3 regions of the Pseudaeromonas paramecii genome follow, and region 1 is predicted to be linked to each of the others. Evidence: predicted binding sites of a transcription regulator. Region 1 holds the regulator's gene; each other region holds the start of a gene.
What was found. The regulator LexA, encoded in region 1, represses DNA repair genes until DNA is damaged. The targets are predictions, from matches to a motif close to ANCTGTNTNNNNANACAGNT.

Region 1 (7,542 bases):
TGCGGATCTCTTCCCGGCCCTTCAACGAACGCACCTGCTCGGCGGTCTGCTTGCCCAGGATGCGGTTGAGGGCATCCCGGATCAGGGGATCGTGTTTCTCCACCAGGGCCAGATCGGCGTTGTTATCCACCATGATCTCCACCTTGATGCGCACATAGCCCATCTGGCTGCCGTCTGTGATGTAGTTGGTGATGATCTCGGGATCCAGCGCGTAATAGGCGTAGGCATTATTCGGTTGCGCCGGTGCCGCCGCTTCTTCGGCCTGCACCTGCGCCGCCAGCAACAGCAATAACCCGCAAGTCAGTCTCTTCAGCATGATGTCTCGTTATATGAGTCGTGTGTGTAACACAATTATTGTTCTGGTTAGTGCTGATGGCGTCAAGCGCGCACCGCCTTACATTTTTACCCCGCTTTCACCATAATGTCCGGAATTTTGACAGGAGACCCCCTTTGCATTGCGTTGCCCGCCTGCCCGCCTTGCCCCTGGATATGCCCGAACCTGCCTGGCAGGCGGCCGAGCGATGCCAGTTGTCCGGTTCCCTGGCCCGCTGGTTGCGGGACACCGGCTCCCTCACCGCCGCCCTGCGCGCCCGGCCCGGGCAATTCAGCGTCACCCTGCTGGGGCCTTCCTGGCAGGCCCAGGACGATGACTGGCAGTGTCGCCAGGTGCTCCTGTGTCTGGATGAGCGGCCCCTGGTCTGGGCCCTGACCCGGCTGCCCGGTGCCCAGCTGGCCCAGGTGCCGGCGCTGGTCGGCCTGGGGGACAGACCGCTGGGGGAGTGGCTGTTCAGTCAGCCGGATCTGCAGCGGGAGCCACTGGCCCTGGCGGACTTTGCCACCGTCCCCGCCTTCGTCGCCGCCCTGGCGGACTGGGGCTGCCCGCCGCCGACCGGCGCCCTGTGGGGACGACGCTCCTGGCTATCCAGCGGTCCGGTACGGCTGCAGCTCACCGAGGTGTTCCTGCCTCTTGCCCCACCCTACGAGGAGTGATCCATGACCCAGCTTGTAGTGCCGCGCTGGCGCGCCTTCTGGCAACTGGCCCGGCTGGACAGGCCCATCGGCTCGCTGTTGCTGCTGTGGCCCACCCTGTGGGCCCTCTGGCTGGCCAGCGCCGGCCAGCCCAGCTGGCATCATCTGCTGGTGTTCGTGCTGGGGGTGTTTGTGATGCGCTCGGCCGGTTGCGTCATCAATGACTTTGCCGACCGGCGGGTGGATGGCCATGTCAAACGCACCGCCGGCCGCCCCTTGCCCAGCGGTCGGGTGACCCCCAAGGAGGCGTTGATCTTCTTCTGGTCGTTGGTGGCGCTGGCGGTGGGGCTGGCCCTCACCCTGAGCCCCCTGGTGTGGGCTTTGGCGGTGGTGGGGCTGGGGCTGGCCATCGTCTATCCCTTCATGAAGCGGGTGACCCATCTGCCGCAGCTGGTGCTGGCGTTGGCCTTCTCCTGGGCCATCCCCATGGCCTGGGCGGCGGCGGCCGGCGAGCTGACGGCCCAGACCTGGTGGCTGTTTGCCGCCAACTGCCTGTGGACCGTGGCCTATGACACCCAGTACGCCATGGTGGACAGGGACGACGACCTGAAGATCGGCGTCAAGTCCACCGCCATCCTGTTTGGCCGCCACGACCGCCTCATCATAGGCCTGCTGCAGCTGGCCACCCTGGCCTGCCTGGCCCAGGTGGGCTGGCTGGCGGCACTGGCTTGGCCCTACTGGGTGAGCCTGGCCGCCGCCGCCGGGCTGTTCGCCTATCAGCAGCGGCTGACCTGGCAACGGGCTCGGCAGGCCTGCTTCAGCGCCTTTCTCAACAACAACTGGGTCGGTCTGCTGCTGTTTGCCGGCTTGGCCTTAAGCCTCCTGCTCCAGGGCCGCTAGGGTGCGCCGCAGGGCGCTGGGTAACAGATCCTGCAACTGGGCCAGCAAGCGGGCCAGGGCCTCGGTCTGCCATTGCTCGTCCGGCCGGTAACCCTGGGCCTCCAGGGTGGCGATCAGGGTCTTGAACAGGCTGACATCGCTGAACTCGGGGGCATGGATGCCATGCAGGGTGGCCAGCCGTTGCGCCATCATCTGGCAGTCGGACTCCAGCTGGGGCAGCGGCGTGGTGGGTGCCTCCAGGATCAGGCTCAGCGACATGGCATAGCGCAGCAGCGTCTCCTGAATACAGTGGGCCAGCAGCAAGAGCTGCGGCTGTCGGGCGGCGTGTACCCAGTAGCGTCCACCCCTGTCTTCCACCAGCCCCAGCCTGACGAAGGCCATCAGGTTGGCCTCCAGCTGGGCGGGCAGATCGTCGGCCGTATGGTGCAAGAACAGTTCGGCCTGGATCAGCGGGTAGAGCTGCTGCACCGCCTCGGTCAACTGCTCGGCCGTTTGCCCCTCCTGGCGCTCGATCAGGCGGGCCAGCAGGGCCGGCAGGGCGAACAGGTGCAGTATGTTGTTGCGGTAGAAGGTCATCAGTATGGCTTGATAGCGATCCATGGTGACTATCTGCCCCAGCTTGTCCTCCTCCACCTGGAACTTGCCCAGCTCCAGGGTCTGCTCCAGCAGCTCGGCGGCGCCGGCCTCCGGCAGCACGCAGTGCTGGCTGTAGGGCGCCAGCCGCAGCAGCTCAAGATAGAGCTGGATCTGCTGGGTCAGCTGATTGCGGGGCAGGGCCTGGCGTTCGCTGGCCAGCAGCGCCAGGGCGCACAGCGGCAAACCGTTGAGGCCGGCAGCGGCATTGATGCGGCTCATCAGCTGCTGGGCCAGGGCATTCACCGTGGGGGCCAGCCAGGCAGGCTTGTGGCCTTCGGGTGTCTCGCGCCACTCGGGCACCTGCTGCTGCAGATACTGGTGCAGGGTCAGGGGTTCGCCGAAGTTGACGTAGCTGCGGCCAAAGTTGCGCAGCTTGCCCAGGATGCCCAGCACGTGCCAGAAGTTCTCCTTCTCCTTGCGGCTGCCCTTCAACTCCTTGAGGTAGGTGTTCACCTCCATCACATGGTCATAGCCCAGGTAGACGGGCACAAAGGTCAGCGGCCGCGGTATGCCCCGCAGCTGGGCTTCCAGCGTCATGGCCAGCATGCCGGTCTTGGGTTGCAGCAGGCGTCCGGTACGGGAGCGGCCCCCCTCGGTGAAGAACTCCACCGCATAGCCCTTGGTAAACAGCTGATTGAGGTATTCCCGAAACACGGTGGCGTAGAGCTTGTCGCCCTTGAAGCTGCGGCGGATGAAGAAGGCGCCGCCGCGGCGGAACAAGGGGCCGGCGGGCCAGAAGTTGAGGTTGATGCCGGCGGCGATGTGCGGCGGGATCAGCCCCTGGTGATAGATGACATAAGAGAGCAGCAGGTAGTCCATGTGACTGCGGTGGCAGGGGATGTAGACGATCTCATGCCCCTCCCGGGCCAGACGGCGTACCTGCTCGCCCCCGTGCACCCGGATGCCGCGGTAGAGCTTGTGCCACAGCCAGCCCAGCAGGGTGTCGCCCATGCGGATCAGACGGTAGGAGAAGTCGCTGCCGATCTCGTCCAGGTAGCCGAGCGCCCGCTGCTGGATCTGCTCCAGGGGCAGGCCCTCTTCGGCGGCCTGTTGCGCCATGGCCTGGCGCAGGGGGTCGCTGGCCAGCAGTTGCTGGAACAGCTCCTGACGGATGGGCAGCCGCGGCCCCTTGGCCGCCTGCCGTTGCCGGCTGAAATGGATGCGGGCCACCCGGGCCAGCTTGTGGGCCACCTGTTCGTCGCTGCCGCGCTCGTCCGCCAGGGTGCGCAACGAGACGGGAGCGGAGAAGCGTACCCGGTTCTCCCGGCCATGGAGCAGCACCTGCCAGCTGTTGCGCCAGACTGTCGGCGAGTGCAGTGGCGGCTGCAGGCGGCGCTTCTCCCGCCCCGGCGCCCGGTGCCACAACAGGGTGATGGGCACCAGCTGGATGTCCAGCGCCGGATCCTGCCGGTGCAGCTGCAGCCAGTGGCGGAAGGTGGCCAGGCTTTGCTGGGCCGGCATGGGTCTACCGCCAAAGCAGGGCAGGTGATCCAGGCAGACATAGCGCGGCAGGGACTGGCCGCCGATCTGCAGTGGGCTGAAAGGACTGGGTAGCCCCAGCTGGTTGGCACACAGCTCCAGGGTCAGCAGATCGCTCAGCGCGTCATTGGTCAGGGCGTAGACGATGGGGCGGGCGGGATCCAACCCCAGCTGGCTCACCGGTTCTTCCGGCAGGGCGGAATAGTTGACCAACAGACGCAGGGGCAGGCGAAGCAGGGAACGGGCAGCAGCCTTGATGCGGGACATCCTTAACAACCTCTGGCAATGAATCGCTCTGGCAAAAAATCGGCGCCAGCATAGCAAAAGGGAATTTCCTTGTCGTGGTCGGACGTCCGACAAGATCTGCCACAGATCCTGCATGGCACTTGCGCTTCGATTAGCCCTGTATATACTCACAGGCATCTGTATATAAAAACAGGCGATTGCTGATGAAACTTCTCACCCCGCGCCAGAGCCAGGTTCTGGATCTCATCAAGGAGTACATGCAGGAGACCGGCATGCCCCCCACCCGGGCGGAGATCGCCGCCCGCCTGGGCTTCAAGTCCGCCAATGCGGCGGAGGAGCATCTCAAGGCCTTGGCTCGCAAAGGGGTGATCCACATCATGCCCGGCACCTCCCGCGGCATCCAGCTGGTGCAGGATGAGAGCGCCGAGGAGGAGGAGAGCGGTCTGCCCCTCATCGGCAAGGTGGCCGCCGGCGAGCCCATTCTGGCCGCCGAGCATGTGGAGACTCGCTATCAGGTGGACCCTGGCTTGTTCCATCCCAGGGCCGACTTCCTGCTGCGGGTGCAGGGCATGAGCATGAAGGACATCGGCATCCTGGATGGCGATCTGCTGGCGGTACACAAGACGGAGCAGGCGCGCAACGGCCAGGTGGTGGTGGCGCGGGTGGGCGAAGACGAGGTGACGGTCAAGCGCTTCCAGCGCCAAGGCAATCGGGTGCTGCTGCTGCCGGAGAACGAGGAGCTCAGCCCCATTGAGGTGGATCTGAGCTGTCAGCAGCTGCACATCGAAGGGCTTGCAGTGGGCGTCATCCGTAACGCCGACTGGTTCTAGGCTTCACCGACCGTCTGGGGCTGGGCGCCGGCGTAGCCCAGCTGGCGCCAGCTCTCATACACCAGCACCGCCACGGCGTTGGACAGGTTCATGCTGCGGCTGCCTGGCACCATGGGCAGCCGCAGGCGCTGCGCCGGCGGCAGGGATTCGATGACGTCCATGGGCAGGCCCCGGGTCTCGGGGCCAAACAGCAGCACATCTCCCGCCGCGAAGGCCACCTCGCTGGGGATCGCCTGTCCCTTGGTGGTACAGGCGAACACCCGCGCAGCCGGCAAGCCGGCCAGGCAAGTGGCCAGATCCGGATGGCGGCGCACCTCGGCAAATTCGTGATAATCCAGCCCGGCCCGGCGTACCCGCTTGTCGTCCCAGGCAAAACCCAGCGGCTCTATCAGGTGCAACTTGTAGCCCGTGTTGGCACACAGGCGGATGATGTTGCCCGTGTTGGGCGGGATCTCGGGTTGGAACAGCACTATGTGTAGCATCATGACTCCTGGCGCCGTGGGCCTTGCGGCCCGCTAGTGTAGCGGGATTTTCGTCCCGGGCCAGCCCAGGGGCGGCTTTATATGCCGGGAGCTGGGGGGTATCATAGGCCCCCTGTTAAGGATGCGGCCTGGTGCCGCCTGTCGAGGAAGACCATTGATCCAGCAACGCTATTATCGGCTGGCCACCTTTGCCGGGCTGGCTGCGACCGTCACCGCCACTCTGCTTATCATCGGCAAGCTCATCGCCTGGCTGGCTACCGGCTCCTCCAGTCTGCTGGCCTCCCTCACCGACTCCCTGATGGACGTCAGCGCCTCACTCATCAACCTGCTGGCCATCCGTTATGCCCTGATCCCGGCCGATGACGATCACAAGTTTGGTCATGGCAAGGCCGAATCCCTGGCCAGCCTGGCCCAGTCGGCCTTCATCACGGGCTCGGCCCTAGTGCTCATCATGCACGGGATTGGCGCCGTGGCGGATCCCGTGCCCCTGCAACGGGCCGGTATCGGCATCTGGGTCACCGTCGGATCCCTCATCCTGACCCTGGTGCTGGTCACCTTCCAAAGCTATGTGGTGCGGGTCACCGGCAGCCAGGCGGTGAAGGCGGACTCCCTGCACTACCGCTCGGATCTGCTGCTCAACGCGGCCGTGCTGCTGGCCCTGTTTCTATCGATGCTGGGCTTCCACATGGCCGATGGCCTGTTTGCCATCCTGCTGGGGGGCTACATACTGTGGAGCGCCCTCAAGATAGGCTATGAGGCCATCCAGACCCTGCTGGACCGGGAGCTGCCGGAAGAGGAGTGTCAGCAGATCCAGGATATCTGCAACAGCGTGCCCGGCGTGCACGGCATGCACGATCTGCGGACCCGTCAGTCCGGGCCGGTGCGTTTCATTCAGCTGCATCTGGAGCTGGATGACGGCATGCCGCTGTTGCAGGCCCACGCCATTGCCGACCGGGTGGAGGCCAGGTTGCGTCTGGCCTTCCCGATTGCCGACATCATCATTCACATGGATCCCCTGTCCGTGCTCACCCAGGAGCCGTCAGGGCAGGCCTTCGATTCCACCAGGAGTGCGCCATGAGTTGTATCAAAGAGTCCACCTGGCAACAGATCCGGGCCGAGGCGGCCAACATGGCTGCCGACGAGCCGCTGCTGGCCAGCTTCTACCATTCCACCATTCTGAACCATCACAGCCTGCAGTCGGCCCTGAGCTTCCAGCTGGCCCACAAGCTGGGCAGCGCCACCATGCCGGCCATGGCCCTGCGGGAGATCATCGAGCTGGCGTTTACCGCCGAGCCAACGATTCTGGATGCGGTGGCGGCGGACATCTGCGCGGTGAAGGATCGGGATCCGGCGGTGGATTACTACTCCACGCCGCTGCTGTACCTCAAGGGCTTCCATGCCCTGGAGGCCTATCGGGTCGGCCACTGGCTATGGAATCAAGGTCGGCGGGCGCTGGCCACCTACCTGCAGAACCAGATCTCCGTGGTGTTTGGGGTGGATATTCACCCGGCGGCCCGCATTGGTCGCGGCATCATGCTGGATCACGCCACCGGCATCGTGGTGGGGCAGACGGCGGTCATCGAGAACGATGTCTCCATACTGCAGAACGTCACCCTGGGGGGAACCGGCAAGGAGCATGGCGATCGCCATCCCAAGATCCGTGAAGGGGTGATGATTGGCGCCGGCGCCAAGGTGCTGGGCAACATCGAAGTGGGGGCAGGGGCCAAGATAGGGGCCGGCAGCGTGGTGCTCAATCCGGTGCCGGCGCACACCACTGTGGTGGGGGTGCCGGCCAAGGAGGTGGGCCACCCCCAGTGCGACAAACCCTCCCTCGACATGGATCAGGGCATCTGATTGGCCAAGAAGCCGACAGTCGCACCGCAGGGGAGCAGGATAGGGCCTGCTTGCCTTGTTGCACCGCGACAGGGCGGGTATGCTGGGACCGCGCCATTTTAGGCTCCGGGGTGCCGGGGCCAGCCACGAGATACTAGGGTATGACT
Region 2 (7,542 bases), on a different contig from region 1:
GCTGGATCAGATGACGGTGGATCCCACCAGCCGAGTTGAAGTCAGCGCCGGCCCGATTGACGATCGCCTCGGTCTCCATGCCTGTGACGGCCATCTGACCGCCCGCCTATCCGGCAGCGCAGAAGTACGACGCACCAATAGCGTTTATCTTAGATGCGAAGCCGAGCCCAAATGGGATATCTACTTACCGGTGCGTGTTAGGGTCTTGCGGCCTTTCGTGTCTGTCACCGAGGCAGCCCCGCGGGGCACAGTGCTGAGCGAAGGCTTAATGAGCATAGAGTTTATGGATGAGATATTACTGCGCGGCGATACCTTTACCGAGACGGCTCCGCTGGTAGGTAGCAGACTAAAGCGGGATCTGCGTCCTGGCCAGCCTGTGCGGCAGAACCAGATTTGTGTAGTATGCCGTGGTGATCAGGTGGAAATTCAGGCCCTCACCGGTGGCATGCAAATCAAGACTCAGGGAACCGCCCTGCAAGATGGTAGTTTCGGTGAGGCGATTCGCGTGGAAAACAGCCGCTCGAAGCGGGTGATCCAGGCCGTGGTAGAAAGCACTGGCAAGGTGAATGTGAATCTGTAACAGGGCGCAAAAAATTTTCTAAAGTTCGTATGCTCGGTGCCGATAAACAGGCATGACGCGAGATTGGCGACCAACAGGTAACTATCATGGCCATACACAACATCAATAACATGCTGGGTAACCAGTCCACCAAGGTGGCAAGTGGCAATACCAGCAGCCAAGCCGCCAGCAGTGCTGCCGACAATGCCGAGCAAGCACAGCAGGCCAAGGGCAGTGTACGCCAGGATGCTGTGGTGCTGACTGATCAGGCCCAGCAACTTGGTCGGGTTCAGCAGCGGCTGAGCAATGCCCCTACCACCAATCAAGCCAAGGTTGAGGCGCTCAAGTCTGCCATCGACAAAGGCGAATACAAGGTGGATAGTCAGCGGGTAGCCAAGAAGATGATGAGCATGGAATCCGATCTGGAAAAACTCTATCGATGAGCCCACTACTCGACCTGCTTCAACAGCAGGAAGATACGTTAAACCAGATGCTTGCGCTGCTTGAGGAGGAATTTGGCCTACTCAAGCAGCGCAAGGCTTTGGCGCTCCCGGAATTAACCGAAAAGAAACAACAACTCCTGGCCACCCTCGCCCAAAACGACCATGCCATCGCCGAAGCGTTACCGGATACCAATCTGCAACAGGAGTTTGCCGCCTTTCGTCAACGAATTCTGTCGCAGCTACAAGCCTGCCAGGAGCGTAACGAGGTCAACGGTAAGCTCATCGAACTGAATCTGCTCTCCAATCGCAAATTGGCCGCGGAGCTATGCCAGCTGCGGGACAAGAACAAACTCACTTACGACAACCGCGGCAACACCCAACCAGGCAAGAATGGTTCACTAAATATCAAGGCGTAAAAAAACCACTACAAGGTGGTTTTTTTATTTTGCCTGCCGTCCCTTATTGCGCCCCTTCCAAGCGGTACAGGTCATAGAGTACCTGAGTATCCAGCTCCAATTCGGTAGCATACATGTTGTCCAACGGATAGCTCTGCACTACCCGGGCACCCCGCACCATCCCCTCCACCGACGCCTGCAACTGATTGCTGGTCTGCACCGCATCACGCAATGTAGTGGCCCCTTGGATCTGCTGGCCATACACCTGCTCGGTTAATTCCCGATAGGCATCGAGTTTGGAGGCACGGATCGCCTGCAGCACCTTCTCCGACCGGCTTGGACCAGGCTGGATATCGATGACGGCATAACCGACCGCATGGAGCACCGGAAAGCGCGTCGGCGTCGCCTGTTGATAACGGACATAATGAGTGCTGGAGCAGGCCGACAACAGCAAGGCTGCCGACATCCAGAGCACAAGACGTTTCATAACCGCCCCTTAGTGCGTCAATTGTACCGAGTTACCATACCGGCCAGCCGGGTAATCCCCCCGCACCAGCATGCCCTTGGTCACCGTCACGGCCCTACCCGAGTCCAGCCCCCCATTGAGCTGACTACGGGGCACAAACCCCTGAGCCGTGGCCTCGACCATGTGGGTCTTGAGATTAATGATACGGGCGTTGATCACGATACCACTGCTGTTAGGAGCCATGGTGCCGGTCAACACGCGCGACAAGGGCACCCGCTTGGCCAGCTCCATCCAATCTCGGCTAAACACAAAGTCCCCTTCGGGTGTGACCTTGATGCTGCCGGTGATCTTGTAATCCAAAACCAGCTCACCCCGACGATGCAACTCATGGATAAAGTCTTCCGCTAACTGTTGGCCCAACCAATTGCTGCTGTCCAGGCTACCCAAGTTAACAAACGATGCTACCGCTATGGGTTTCATCCCTGTGTCCCCGGCCAACTTAGTCTCAAACAGATGGTCGGCCAACTGAGACACTGTACTGCTCAACTCCATGCCCTGGGATTGACTGGCCATCTTGGGGGTACGGCTAGAGCAGGCTCCCAATGGGACCAACAGAGCCAACACTAATGCCATTTTTTTCATGAGCAACTCCACACTCACTGCGCTGTTACCGTTTATCGGCAAATAAATGCATTCCTTAAGCCAAACGCCACGTTTGTATAAACATTAATTTTCAAATACACCATACAAAAGGCATGAAGATTGCTTTATTGCGTCAAGAAACATAGATCCGATAGGTTGCACTATGACATCACGCTGGCTCGTCCCCCTGCTCTTGCTGCTGGCTCTTCCTGCAACGCTGCAAGCCCAATGGTATCAGGTCACCGGCAGTGCCCCGCTGGTGAAGGGAGAGCTGGAATATGCACGGCAACAGGCACTGGAAGATGCCTTGCGTCAGGCACTGCTACAAGCCGGTGCCAACGTCTCCAGCCTGCAAGGCCTCAAAGACGGCGCCCTCAGTCAGGATATCTTTCTTATCCGCTCCAGCGGTGACATTCGCCAGTACCAGATTCTCCAGGAAGAGGAACGCAATCAGCGTCTTTACATCAAGGTGCGGGCCAATATCCGCAGCCAGCTACAGGCCTGCGAGGGCCAGCAGTATGCCAAAGGTATCTCCCTCATCCGCTTTAGCCTGGTCAATCCCGAACAGGCCAGATACGGCCATCTATTTGACATCAACAAGGCGGTGACCCAGGCACTCTACCAACGTCTGCAAAATCAGCGCCAAACATTTGTCACACAACGCTGGCTGGATGCCAACCTGGGGCTGACCCCACAATTTTTCGCCCAGGGCGATGTCCGCATTACACCGCAGATACAGCAATTGGCGCGAGACACCGAAAGCCAGTACCTGCTGTTCGGCACCCTGGATGATCTGTCATTACGCCAGACCGATGATGGACTGATCAGCCAATGGTTTTCCCATCCCCTGCGTGCGTTTGCACTTCATCTCTATCTGTTTGATGGTCTCAGCGGCAAGTTGCAACAGACGTTGGAGTATCAAAGCGAGGCCCCCTGGACCTTCGATAAACAGGCCAAGTTAAACGTCTTTGAACAGACGTTCTGGCAATCGCCGTATGGTGCCGAGATAGGGCAGCTGCTGGATCGTGCCAGTCAGGATCTCACCTTGCAATTGCGCTGCGACAAACCAGCCGGGCGCGTGGTCAAGGTCGATGGCGATGAGTTTCATATCAACCTGGGAAGTCGAAATGGGATTCGCTTGGGTGAGCGCATGCTACTGCAACACAAGGCGGACTATCGGGACGACAGCGGTATGACTCGCAGTGACCGCCGCCCGGCGGCCGGCATCATGGAAGTCAAGCGCCTGTATGAGGACAGTGCCGTACTGCGCACACTCAACCAGTATGCCCCGGGCAATGTACAGATAGGTGATCTGGCCGTCATGGAATAAGCGCTTAAATAACAACCAGTTGAGTCCAGTTGTGGATCTTGGACGCCCCTTTGATATAATGCCGGCGCCTTAGATGGCCGGTCCCCATAGTTAAACAGGATATAACTAGCCCCTCCTAAGGGCTGATTCCAGGTTCGAGCCCTGGTGGGGACGCCAAATCACTGTTTCTTGCCGTAGCAAGACACGCCTAAAACCCGCACTGCCTCGGCATGCGGGTTTTTTGTTGCATTCGTGACGCCAACTGAATACTGTTTATTTTTACAGTCAACCCACAAGACAGGAACCCGATCCCATGGCAGTGGAAATCAAATACGTGGTGGTACGTAACGGCGAGGAGAAGATGACGTTCGCAAGCAAGAAAGAGGCGGATGCCTATGACAAGATGCTGGACATGGCCGATCAACTGACCCTGCTGCTGGCCGAGGCGCCCGTTAACCTGTCCGAAGATGCTCAGGAGGCCCTGGCCCTCTACCTGGCAGGCCAGAAAGAGGCGCTGCAACAGATCCTCAAGGGCGGCAGCCTGAGCGTCAGCGAGACCAGCGATCTGAGTGAAGTACCCCAGCCCGACAGCAAGCCTGCCCGTAAGCCACGCAAGGCTGAGGCCGATGCGGCCTAAGGCGGAACAGTCATGACCCAGACAGTGCTGATCACCGGCTGCTCCAGCGGCATTGGTCTGGCCGCCGCCCGCGGCCTGCGCCAGGCGGGTTTCCGGGTGCTGGCCACCGCTCGCCAGCCGGCCGATGTGGCCGCCCTGGCGGCGGAGGGGTTTGCCGCCCATCGGCTGGATCTCACCGACGAGGCCAGCATAGAGGCGGCCGCCCGGTGGGCCCTGAGTCAAAGCCAGGGCCAGCTGTGGGGGCTCGTCAATAATGGCGCCTACGGCCAGCCCGGCGCCCTCGAGGATCTGCCCACCGACGCCCTGCGGCGGCAATTTGAGACCAATTTCTTCGGCTGGCATCACCTCACCCGGCAACTATTGCCGGCCATGCTGGCCAATGGCCAGGGGCGCATCGTGCAGGTGGGCTCGGTACTGGGACTGGTGGCCATGCGTTTTCGCGGCGCCTACAACAGCAGCAAGTTTGCGTTAGAAGGCTACACCGACACACTGCGGCTGGAGCTGCGGGGCAGCGGCGTACATGTCAGCCTGATTGAACCTGGCCCTATCGAAACCCGGTTTCGGGTGCATGCCCTGGCCGCCTTCCGTCAGGCCATCGATCTGGACCACAGCCGCCATGCCAAGGAATATCGGCAAACCTTGCAGCGGCTCGGGCGGGCGGAAGGCAGCCCTTCCGGCCCCTTCACCCTGCCGGCAGAAGCCTGTCTGCCGCCACTGCGCCATGCCTTGCAGGCCAAGCGACCCCGCCGGCGCTATCAGGTGACCCGTCCGGCCAAGTGGTTCTATTACCTCCGGCGTCTGCTGCCCACCGCCTGGCTGGACGCCCTGCTGGCGCGCTCAGCCTAAGCGACAGCGTTTGGCATCGGCTCAGCCGTAGTGCTGGCCGTTGTCGTAATAGGCGGTACGGGTTAACGGCAGCACCACCACGGCCACCTCGGTTTGGGCGCCCAGCTCGGCCTGCACCGCGGCTGTGATGAGCTTGGCCGCGGCGTCCTGCACCGCCTGGCCACGATCGAACCACAAGAGTTCGACGAAGGGATAGCCGGTGCCGGGCGCCGGCGCAATAATGAATTCGGTGTGTACCCGCTCCAGGGTAAAATGAGCCACGGGCGCACCGGTCAGCTCGCTGAGCTGCTGCACCAAGGCCGGCGCCAGCTGGGCCAAGGGCTCAGTCGCTATGCCGCGAAAACGAAGATGAGGCATGAGGATCTCCATATGCAAAAAAACCGGCCACATCATAGCCGCCCCGTCCGCTGGATGACAGCCTGCCTGCTGTGTCTGGGTCTATTGCCCCTGTGGGCCCAGGCCATGCCGGGTCTGTGGCAAGCGCAAAAAGGCGAGCAGACCCTGTGGTTGCTGGGCTCCATCCATGTGGGCACCGCCAGCCTCTACCCGCTGGACTCCGCCATCATGCAGACCTGGCAGCAGGCCGACGAGCTGATATTGGAAACCGATCTGCGCCAGCTCGATGGCGCCGCCCAGCAGGAGCTGTTGCAGCTGGGCCGTCTGCCGGCGGGTCAGAACCTGGCAGATCGCCTGCCCTCCCCCCTGTACCGCCAGGCCGTCCAGGCCGCCCAACGCCAACATCTGCCGCCAGAGACCCTGCAGCCCTTGCAACCCTGGTTCGCCGCCCTCACCCTGACTCAGGTGGCCATGCAGCAGGCCGGTTACCAAGCCCAATACGGGGTGGATGAGTTTTTCGTGCGTCAGGCCCAGATCAGCGGCAAACCCATCGTGGGCCTGGAGCAGCCCATAGATCAGTTTCGTTATCTGGCCGGTCTCAGGGAGCACGAACTGGCCTTCTTGCAAAACACCCTGGAGCAGCTGCCCAGTCTGAGCACCCTGTTGCCCGATCTGATCCAGGCCTGGCAGGCGGGAGACACCCAGCGCCTGCTGACCCTGCTCAACGAAGAACAGGGCCCGCCCGAGCTGCGGGACTATCTGCAAACCCAGCTGCTGGAGCAACGTAACCTGCGCTGGCTGCCACAGCTGATGGACGCCCGGCACCAGAAGGCCTTCGTGGTGGTGGGCGCCCTGCACCTGCACGGCCCCCAAGGCCTGCTGGCCCTGCTGCAACAGGCCGGCTATCGGGTGGCCCCCATCTTGGCGGAGACCGCCTCATGAGCGCCGCCCTGCCCCAGACCGAAGCCAGCCTGTTTGCCCAGCAGATGCAGGACGTCAAACCCCTGACGGCCGACGCCAGGGTGCGGCTACAGGGCCAGAGTCTGGACGAGGCCGCCCGCCAGGCCCGTCAGCAGGCGGCGCAGCAGGCCGACACTCAGATCCCCCACCCCTTCGGCTTTGAGGCCGTCCCCCTGCTGGATCCCCACGAGGTGGTGAGCTTCAAGCGCGATGGGGTGCAGGAGGGAGTGTTCCGCAAGCTGCGCCTGGGGCAGTACCAGATTGAAACCAGCCTGGATCTGCAGGGCATGGGGCTGGAGTCCGCCCGTCATCGCCTGCTGGAGGTGCTAGGTCAGTGTCAGCAGCTGGAGATCCGCAGCCTGCTGATCCGCCATGGCCGCGGCCTGCAGAGCCAACCGCCGGCCCAGCTCAAGAGCCATGTCTGCCACTGGCTGGGCCTCTGGCCCCAGGTGCTGGCCTACCATAGCGCACCGCGCCCGCTCGGCGGCAGCGGCACCACCCTGGTGCTGCTGCGCAAGGGGCAGCAGGATAAACAACACACCCGGGAGCGCATCCAGAAGCGCCTGCCGGAGTAAGTCATCACCGGATTAGTCAAAGGAAACGCCATGAGTTACGCCCTGTTAAGCCGCCGCTTCCACCAGTTGCATCACTTTGCGCATCTCAGTGCCATCTGCGGCTGGGATCAGGCCACCATGATGCCCGAAGGCGGCAACGACGCCCGGGCCGCCGCCCTGGCGGAGCTCTCCTTGCTGATGCACGAACGCCTCACCGCGCCGGAACTGGCCGACTGGTTTGCCGCCGCCCAGGCGGAGTCCCTGACGCCTGCCCAGCAGATCAGCCTTCAGGAGATGCAACGCCGGCATCGGCAAGCCAGCGTGCTGCCCGGCGATCTGGTGCAGGCCAAGTCCCTGGCGGGCTCCGGTTGCGAGCACGCCTGGCGGCGCCAGCG
Region 3 (7,542 bases), on a different contig from region 1:
CAGCAGCCTGACGGTCTGCCTCGGCCCCAGCTGTCCCAGGCGCCACAGATCGGCGCGGATCACCATGCCCAGGCGCGGATAGCCGCCGCAGGTCTGGGCCTCACAGCCCAGGACGATGGGCTGACCATCCGGCGGCACCTGAATGACGCCGGGCAAGAGGCCATGGGATCTGAGCTCCTCCCCCGCCTCACGCACCAAGGGCTCGCCCGTGAGACGCAGCCCCATGCGGTTGCTCTGGGGCGACACCTGCCAGGCTTGGCGTACCAGCTGCGGTTCGGCCTGACTAAACCAGAACCACTCGGGCCCCGGCAAAAACCGCAGGCCATTGGGCGGCGTCGGCAGCAGTATGCCCAGGGGCTCAGAAAGCGGCTGCGCCGCCCCCAGGGGCAGCTCGGCACCAGGCACCAGGGCCGCCCCCAGTCCGCCGGACAGATCTGCAGCACAGGCCCCCAGGATTTGGGGCTGCCGTACTCCGCCGTCCAGGGCCAGATAGCTGCACATCCCCACCCGCGGTCGCCCCAGCAGCAGCCGCTGGCCGGCCGTAAAACGGGTGCGCCAGCCTGGCCACACCGGGGTATCGTCCAGCCGGGCCTGACAGTCGGCGCCGGTGAGCGCCAGCCAGCCATCGCAGGCAAAGCGCAGGCTAAGCCCGCCCAGCAGACACTCGATGGCCGGAGCCGCAGGGAGGTTGCCCACCAGGCGATTGGCCAGCTGCAGGGCCAGGCCGTCCAAGGCACCGGCCCGGCCAATGCCTAGGTGCCGCAGGCCCGTCCGGCCACCATCCTGCACGCTGCTCAGCAGGCCGGTCTGCTCTAGGATCAGGCGCCTCATGGGCTCACCGCCACGAAACGCACCCTGTCCCCGGGCTGCCACAGGCACGGCGGCATACGCTCCGCATCAAACAGCACCCAATCCGTCTGGCCTATGATCTGCCAACCCCCCGGGCTGACCCGCGGATAGACACCGGTATGATCGCCGCCTATGGCCACCGCACCCGCCGGCACCCGCACCCTGGGGGTGGCCCGACGCGGGGTGGTGAGGGCGGCGGGCAAGCCTGCCAGGTAGGCAAACCCCGGCATAAAGCCTAGAAAGTAGACCTGATACTCGGCCTGACTGTGCAGGCGGATCACCTCGACGGGGCTCAGGCCACAATGGGCCGCCACCGCCGCCAGATCCGGCCCCCACTCACCGCCATAACGCACCGGTATTTCCAGCAGACGTCCGGTCACCACCTGGGGTTGCAGCCCGGCCCACTGCTCTTGCAGCGCCGCCGCCAGGGTCTCGTACTGCCAGCACTCGGGCGCATATTCCAGCAGCAGATTATTCATGCCCGGCACCGCCTCACAGATACCCGGCTGGCCGCGCCACCGATCGGCCAGCTGCCAGATCCGTTGCTGAGTCGCCAGACTCACGGGCGCATTGCACTCCAGAACCAGGGCTGTCTCACCCAGGGACTGAATACGCATAGACATGGACAGCTCCTTCTTCATCCAGTACTCAACAGGTAAACGGTCGCTTGGGACAGGGTGCCATCTTGTCGTAGGCAATACCAGCATAGGGCTGACATCACTAGGCAAGGGCGGCACTCATCCAATATACTGTACATAAATACAGTTATCGGTCTTTATTATGCGTGCCTCGCCTCTACTCTTTCCCCTCACTCACCAGGCCCTGCCGCTGTTTAGCGAGGCGGTGGCCTGCGGCTTTCCCAGCCCGGCGGAAGACCACCTGGAGGGACGGCTGGATCTTAATGAACTCTGTATCCCCCACCCGGCGGCTACCTTTTTCTTGCGCGCCCAGGGGCGGAGCATGGAGGGGGTCGGCATTCATAGCGGCGATCTCTTGATCGTCGATCGCAGCCTGACGCCCCAGCAGGGGGACGTGGTGGTGGCCTGTCTGGATGGCGCCTTCACCGTCAAGACACTGCAGCTGCGCCCGCGCCCCGCCCTGCTGGCCGCCCATCCTGACTACCCGCCCCTGTATCCTGGGGATCTACAGACCCTGGAGATCTTCGGCGTGGTGCGCTTCGTGGTGCATGCCCTGGGAGCCGGACGATGAGCTGCTGGGCCCTGGTGGATGTGAACAACTTCTATGCCTCTTGCGAGCGCCTGTTTCGGCCGGATCTGCAGGGGCGCCCCCTGGTGGTGCTGTCCAACAACGACGGTTGCGTGGTCTCCCGCAGCCCCGAGGCCAAGGCCCTGGGGGTCAAGATGGCGGAGCCCTTCTATCGGATCCAGGCGGCGTTTACCGCCCAGGGCGGCGTCTGGTTCAGCTCCAACTACACCCTGTATGGCGACCTGTCTGCCCGGGTGATGAGCCTGCTGGAGCAGGCGGCGCCCGAGGTGCACCTCTACTCCATCGACGAAGCCTTCTTGCGCCTGGAGGGCCCCTGGCTCACCGATGCCACCGAGCACGCCCGCCGGCTGCGCCAGCAGATCCAGCAATGGACAGGCCTGACCGTCGGCATCGGCCTTGGACCTAGCCCCACCCTGGCCAAGCTGGCCAACTATGCCGCCAAACGCTGGCCCGCCACCGGCGGTGTGGTGGACTTGCAGGATGCCAACCGGCGCCAGCGGCTGCTGGCCATCACGCCGGTGGAAGAGGTGTGGGGCATAGGCCAGCGCCTGGGCCAGGCCCTGCAACGGGAGGGGATCCACACCGCCGGCCAGTTGGCGAATGCCCCCGCCAAGGGGCTGAGATCCCGCTATGGGGTGACCCTGGAGCGGGTGGTGCGGGAGCTGGGTGGCCAAGCGGCCGGTTGTCTGGCCGCGCCGCCCCCTGTTCGTCAGCAGGTGCTGTGCAGTCGAACCTTTGGCGAGCGCATCACCCAGCGGCCACTGCTGCGCGAGGCCCTGGTGAATCACCTGGTGCGGGCCGCCGAACGGCTGCGCGGCGCCGGCCTGTGCTGCCGCCATCTGGGGATCTTTATTCGCACCTCGGCGCAGGACTCAGCACACCCCTTCTATGGCGATCAGGCCAGCATCACATTGCCGGCCGCCACCGATGACAGCCTGGCGTTGCTGGCCTGGCTGGATGATCTGCTGGGTCGCCTCTGGCGCCCCGGACACGCCTACCACAAGGCCGGCGTGGTGCTGAGCGATCTCAGCCCGCGGCAATTCTGGCAGGGGGATCTCTTTGATGGACAAGACCCCAAGCGGATGCGGCTGATGCAGGTGATGGACAGCATCAACCAGCGCCATCCACATGGCCTCAAGCTGGCCGCCCAAGGCTCAGATCAGGCGCCCTGGCAGATGCGCCAGGCCCAGCGTAGCCCCAGCTACACCACCGCCTGGGCGGCGCTGCCCCTGGCCTACTGCTAGGTCGGTGACGCTGACCTCAGGATAAGGCGCCCCTGCGGATCCAGCTGCAGGCTGGCCATGAAGTCAACAACTGCGGCGGGGCGGCCAAACAGGTAGCCTTGATAGGTGTGGCAGCCCTGGGCCGCCAGGAAGTGCCGCTGACACTCCTGCTCCACCCCTTCGGCGATGACCGACAGGCCCAGGCTATCCGCCAGGGCTATGATGGTGCGGGCGATGGCCGCATCGTTGGGATCGCTGAGCAAGTCCCGCACGAAGGACTGGTCAATCTTGAGCTGCTCCAGGGGCAGCAACTTGAGGTAACTCAAGGAGGAATAACCGGTGCCAAAGTCATCCAGCGAGAAGCCGATGCCGAAAGCCTTGAGGGCCGTCATCTTGCGGATCATGTCGTCCATGTCGTGCAGTAGCAGGCTCTCGGTCAGCTCCAGCTTGAGGCGCTGCGGATTGGCACCACTGTGACGCACCTGGGCTATGATGCGCTCGACGAAATCCTCCTGGCGCACCTGACGGGCGCTGACGTTCACCGCCAGACTCAGATCGGCAAATCCCGGCAGCCGAGACCAGGCCACCAGCTGATCACAGACCTGCGTCAGCAGCAGCTCGGCCAGCGGTATGATGAGGCCCGTCTCCTCGGCCACCGGAATAAAGTCCGCCGGCGAGATCATCCCCTTCTCCGGGTGGAGCCAGCGCACCAGTACCTCGGCCCCCACCACCCAGCCCTCCTCGTTCACCTGCGGCTGATAAAACGGCTGGAACTGGCGCAGCTGCAACCCCTGGCGCAGGGCGCTCTCCAGACTCACCCGCTGCTTGATGGCCACCTGCATGCTCTCATCATAGAAGCGGAAGGTGTTGCGGCCCGCCGCCTTGGCCTGATAGAGCGCCAGATCGGCATGGCGCTGCAGGGTCTCGGCACTGTGCTCCTCACCCAAGAACAGCACCATCCCCATGCTGACGGTGCTGTAATGATCCTGGCCGGCAAGCCGGTATGGACGCCCCAGCTCCCCCAGCAGCTTCTCCGCCACCCGGCGACACTGATGGGCCGCCGGCACCCGCTGGCCGTCCAGCCCCACCAGCAGCACCACAAACTCATCGCCCCCCAGCCGGGCCACCGTATCCACCTGGCGCACGCCTTGCTGCAGCCGCCCGGCGACCTGACGCAACAGCTGATCCCCCACGTCGTGACCCAGGGTGTCGTTGATGATCTTGAAGTGGTCGAGATCGAAGAACAGCAGGGCGCCGTACTGCCCGGTGCGTTGACTCTCCTTGAGACCCTGGCCCAACCGCTCCCGCAGCAGGCGGCGATTGGGCAGGCCGGTCAGGGGATCGTAGAAGGCCAGGTTGGCGATCTGCTCCTCCCTCTCCTTGCGCTCCGTGATGTCCCGCGCCAACCAGACGATGCAGTTACGGTGGCCCCTGTAACGCCCCAGCACATGGGTGCGCCCCTCAAACCAGCGCCGCTGACCGCCCTGAATGGCGATCTGGTATTCGTGACACTGAGGCCCTTGCCGCAGGGTGCGCTGCAACACCGACATCAGCGCGGCCGTCTGCTCCGGGGGAAAGACATCCTTCATGCGTTTGCCCAGAAGCTCGGAGCGGGAGCGCACCAGATGGGCCTCTTCGTGAGTGAGCATCTCCAGGTAGCGCCCCTCGTCATTGAGCACAAACAGGAGATCCGGCATGGCATGGACCACCGCCTTGAGCTGTCGTTGGCTGCGGGCCAGGGCCAGCTCGGTGCGCCGTCGCTGGCGGGCATCTTGCAGCAGACTGCCCAGCAGCGCCGTAGCCAAGGCAAACACCAGCAAGAATTCCAGGCTAAACAGGCTGTGGATGAGCTGTGCCGCCTCGCTGGGCAAGAAGGTAAAGAGGTAGAGCACCAAGAGATGCAGAACCAGACCGAACAGCACCAGGGGAAGAAACCTCAAGGAGAGCCAGTTGCGCTGGCAGGCAACGCGGTAGAGCAAGCCCGTCAGCACACTCAGCAGTATGACCGACACCCCGACGGGTGCCCCACCGCCCCCCAGCCACAGTCGGAACAGCGCCGCCATGCTACCCGCCACCGCCGCCACCAGGGGCCCGCCAAACAGGCCGGCCATGCTAAGGATCACGGAGCGGGCATCGAAGATGACCCCACTGCCTGCCAGCGTGATGGGGGTGGACATGCCCACGATGCACAGACTGCCGAACAGCAAGCCGGTGAGCAGCTGACGGCCGGTGCGCCCCAGCCAGGGCAGCCGAGTGCGCAACAAGATGCCGTACAGCAGACACAGGGATAGCAGCAGGGCCACGCCCTTGATCAGATCCAACAACATAGCGGCACCCCCTGCCCCAGACCGATTCGCATCCCTCTTGCTAGATGGTGTAGCACTATATCCCACGGGCAGACAGTACGATATCCGGCCAGTGAGGGCACCACCGGTATGAAAAAGGGGGCCTGAGCCCCCTAAGGTAAACAAATCAGCCCATCATTCCTGTTTGGTCTTGAGCAGATCGCGGATCTCCGCCAGCAGTTCCTGGTCCTTGGTGGGCGCAGGGGGCGCACTGGGGGCCGCCTCTTCCTTGCGCTTCAGGCTGGTGATGGCCTTGAGCCCCATGAAGATGGCAAAGGCGATGATCAGGAAGTCGATCACCGTCTGGATAAACTTGCCGTAGGCGATGACCACCGCCGGCGTCTCCCCTTGGGCCGCCTGCAGGGTAATGGCCAGATCGCTAAAATCCACGCCGCCCAGCAAGAGGCCGATGGGCGGCATTATGATGTCCCCCACAAACGAGGAGACTATCTTGCCGAAGGCCGCCCCTATGATGATGCCCACCGCCATGTCGATGACGTTGCCGCGGGCGGCAAAGGCTTTGAACTCTTGAATCAGGCTCATCGAATTCCCTCCAGTCAGTGATTGAGTCTGCCGAGACAGAGTGTCACACGGATCAGGCCGTCTGACAGCCCTGTCGACCTAAAAAAAGAGGCGCAAGCGCCTCTTTGTTCGGTTTTCCTCCACCTCAGACGGTGGCCTCCGCCGGCTGACGGCCATAGAAGGCCGCCTCATACAGTGCCTGCACATCCGCCACCGTGGGCTGCCCCGGGTTGGTCCAGGTGCAGGGATCGGCATGGGCATTCTGGCTCATGCGTGCCAGCACCTGGCTGAAGTGCGATTCGTCAAAGGGCACCTCCTGACACAGGCGGAAGGTATGGGGGATATCCAGCTGCCGGTTGAGCATCTCCACCGCTTCGGCCAGATCCGGGATCTCCAGCTGTTTCTCCACCAGGGCGTACTTGTCGCTGAACTGACGGTTGAAGCGGATGATATAGGGCAACAGGATCGCATTAGCCAGGCCGTGGGTGACCCCGAACTCGCCGCCGATCTTGTGGGCCAGGGAGTGCACCAGGCCCAATGAGGCGTTGGTGAAGGCCATGCCCGCCAGCGCCGAGGCGTTGTGCATGTTGAGGCGGGCGGCGGCGTTATGGGGTTCCCGGTAGGCCAGCTCCAGGTTTGCCAGCACCAGGCGGATGGCTTCGATGGCATAGGGATCGGTAAAGGAGGTGGCGGCGGTACTGGCCACCGCCTCAATGGCATGGGCCAGCACATCCATACCGGTGTTGGCGGTAATGTGGGGCGGCATGGTTTCCGGCAGGGCCGGATCCAGGATAGCGATGTCCGGCACCATATCCGCCGCGACGATCGGGTACTTGATGTGGTTGTCGGTGTCCGTGATCACGGAAAAGGCGGTGATCTCCGAGGCAGTGCCGCTGGTGGACGGAATGGCCACGAAGCGCGCCTTGTTGCGCAACGGCGGCATGGAGCCCGGTGTGAGTATGTCCTCGAACTTTAGCTCGGGATGCTCGTAGAAACACCACATCACCTTGGCGGCATCCAGGGCCGAACCGCCCCCGATGGCGACGATCCACTCGGGCTCAAACTCCTGCATCGCCTTGGCCCCGCGCCAGACGGTGGCCACCGACGGGTTGGGCTCCACCCCATCGACGATCAGGGTCTGCATGCCGGCCTGCTGCAGCAACTGCTCGGCCCGGTCCAGAAAGCCGAACCGCTTCATGGAGCTGCCGCCGGTGACCAGCACCGCCTTGCGCCCTTTAAGGGTACTCAGATGGTTGAGGGCCGCCGGCCCGGAGATGATGTGACGAGGGACAGAGAAGTGCATAAGCGCCATGGTGACTCCTTGCAGTAACTAGGGTGGGATGGGATGCCCAAGGGCAGAAAATTGTCCCCACCAT

Region 2: the regulator LexA is predicted to act here: its motif matches at 4,082-4,101, upstream of ABD847_RS06300 (YebG family protein).
Region 3: the regulator LexA is predicted to act here: its motif matches at 1,597-1,616, upstream of umuD (translesion error-prone DNA polymerase V autoproteolytic subunit).

The regions. Positions count from the first base shown of each region.
Region 1 is NZ_BAABFC010000029.1:18,081-25,622, reverse strand. It holds gene ABD847_RS16055 (flagellar basal body-associated protein FliL) at 1-316, opposite strand, end outside; gene ABD847_RS16050 (chorismate--pyruvate lyase family protein) at 451-990, shown strand; gene ubiA (4-hydroxybenzoate octaprenyltransferase) at 994-1,869, shown strand; gene plsB (glycerol-3-phosphate 1-O-acyltransferase PlsB) at 1,843-4,251, opposite strand; gene lexA (transcriptional repressor LexA) at 4,434-5,060, shown strand; gene trmL (tRNA (uridine(34)/cytosine(34)/5-carboxymethylaminomethyluridine(34)-2'-O)-methyltransferase TrmL) at 5,057-5,542, opposite strand; gene fieF (cation efflux pump FieF) at 5,697-6,620, shown strand; gene cysE (serine O-acetyltransferase) at 6,617-7,396, shown strand.
Region 2 is NZ_BAABFC010000009.1:178,984-186,525, forward strand. It holds gene flgA (flagellar basal body P-ring formation chaperone FlgA) at 1-580, shown strand, start outside; gene flgM (flagellar biosynthesis anti-sigma factor FlgM) at 667-1,002, shown strand; gene ABD847_RS06275 (flagella synthesis protein FlgN) at 999-1,418, shown strand; gene ABD847_RS06280 (LPP20 family lipoprotein) at 1,462-1,884, opposite strand; gene ABD847_RS06285 (FlgO family outer membrane protein) at 1,894-2,505, opposite strand; gene ABD847_RS06290 (flagellar assembly protein T N-terminal domain-containing protein) at 2,669-3,835, shown strand; tRNA gene ABD847_RS06295 (tRNA-Arg) at 3,916-3,991, shown strand; gene ABD847_RS06300 (YebG family protein) at 4,128-4,451, shown strand; gene ABD847_RS06305 (SDR family oxidoreductase) at 4,464-5,297, shown strand; gene ABD847_RS06310 (DUF1904 family protein) at 5,319-5,654, opposite strand; gene ABD847_RS06315 (TraB/GumN family protein) at 5,667-6,575, shown strand; gene smrA (DNA endonuclease SmrA) at 6,572-7,168, shown strand; gene ABD847_RS06325 (carboxypeptidase M32) at 7,199-7,542, shown strand, end outside.
Region 3 is NZ_BAABFC010000001.1:450,676-458,217, forward strand. It holds gene ABD847_RS02260 (5-oxoprolinase subunit C family protein) at 1-831, opposite strand, end outside; gene pxpB (5-oxoprolinase subunit PxpB) at 828-1,472, opposite strand; gene umuD (translesion error-prone DNA polymerase V autoproteolytic subunit) at 1,630-2,058, shown strand; gene umuC (translesion error-prone DNA polymerase V subunit UmuC) at 2,055-3,320, shown strand; gene ABD847_RS02280 (putative bifunctional diguanylate cyclase/phosphodiesterase) at 3,317-5,626, opposite strand; gene mscL (large-conductance mechanosensitive channel protein MscL) at 5,780-6,187, opposite strand; gene ABD847_RS02290 (iron-containing alcohol dehydrogenase) at 6,312-7,478, opposite strand.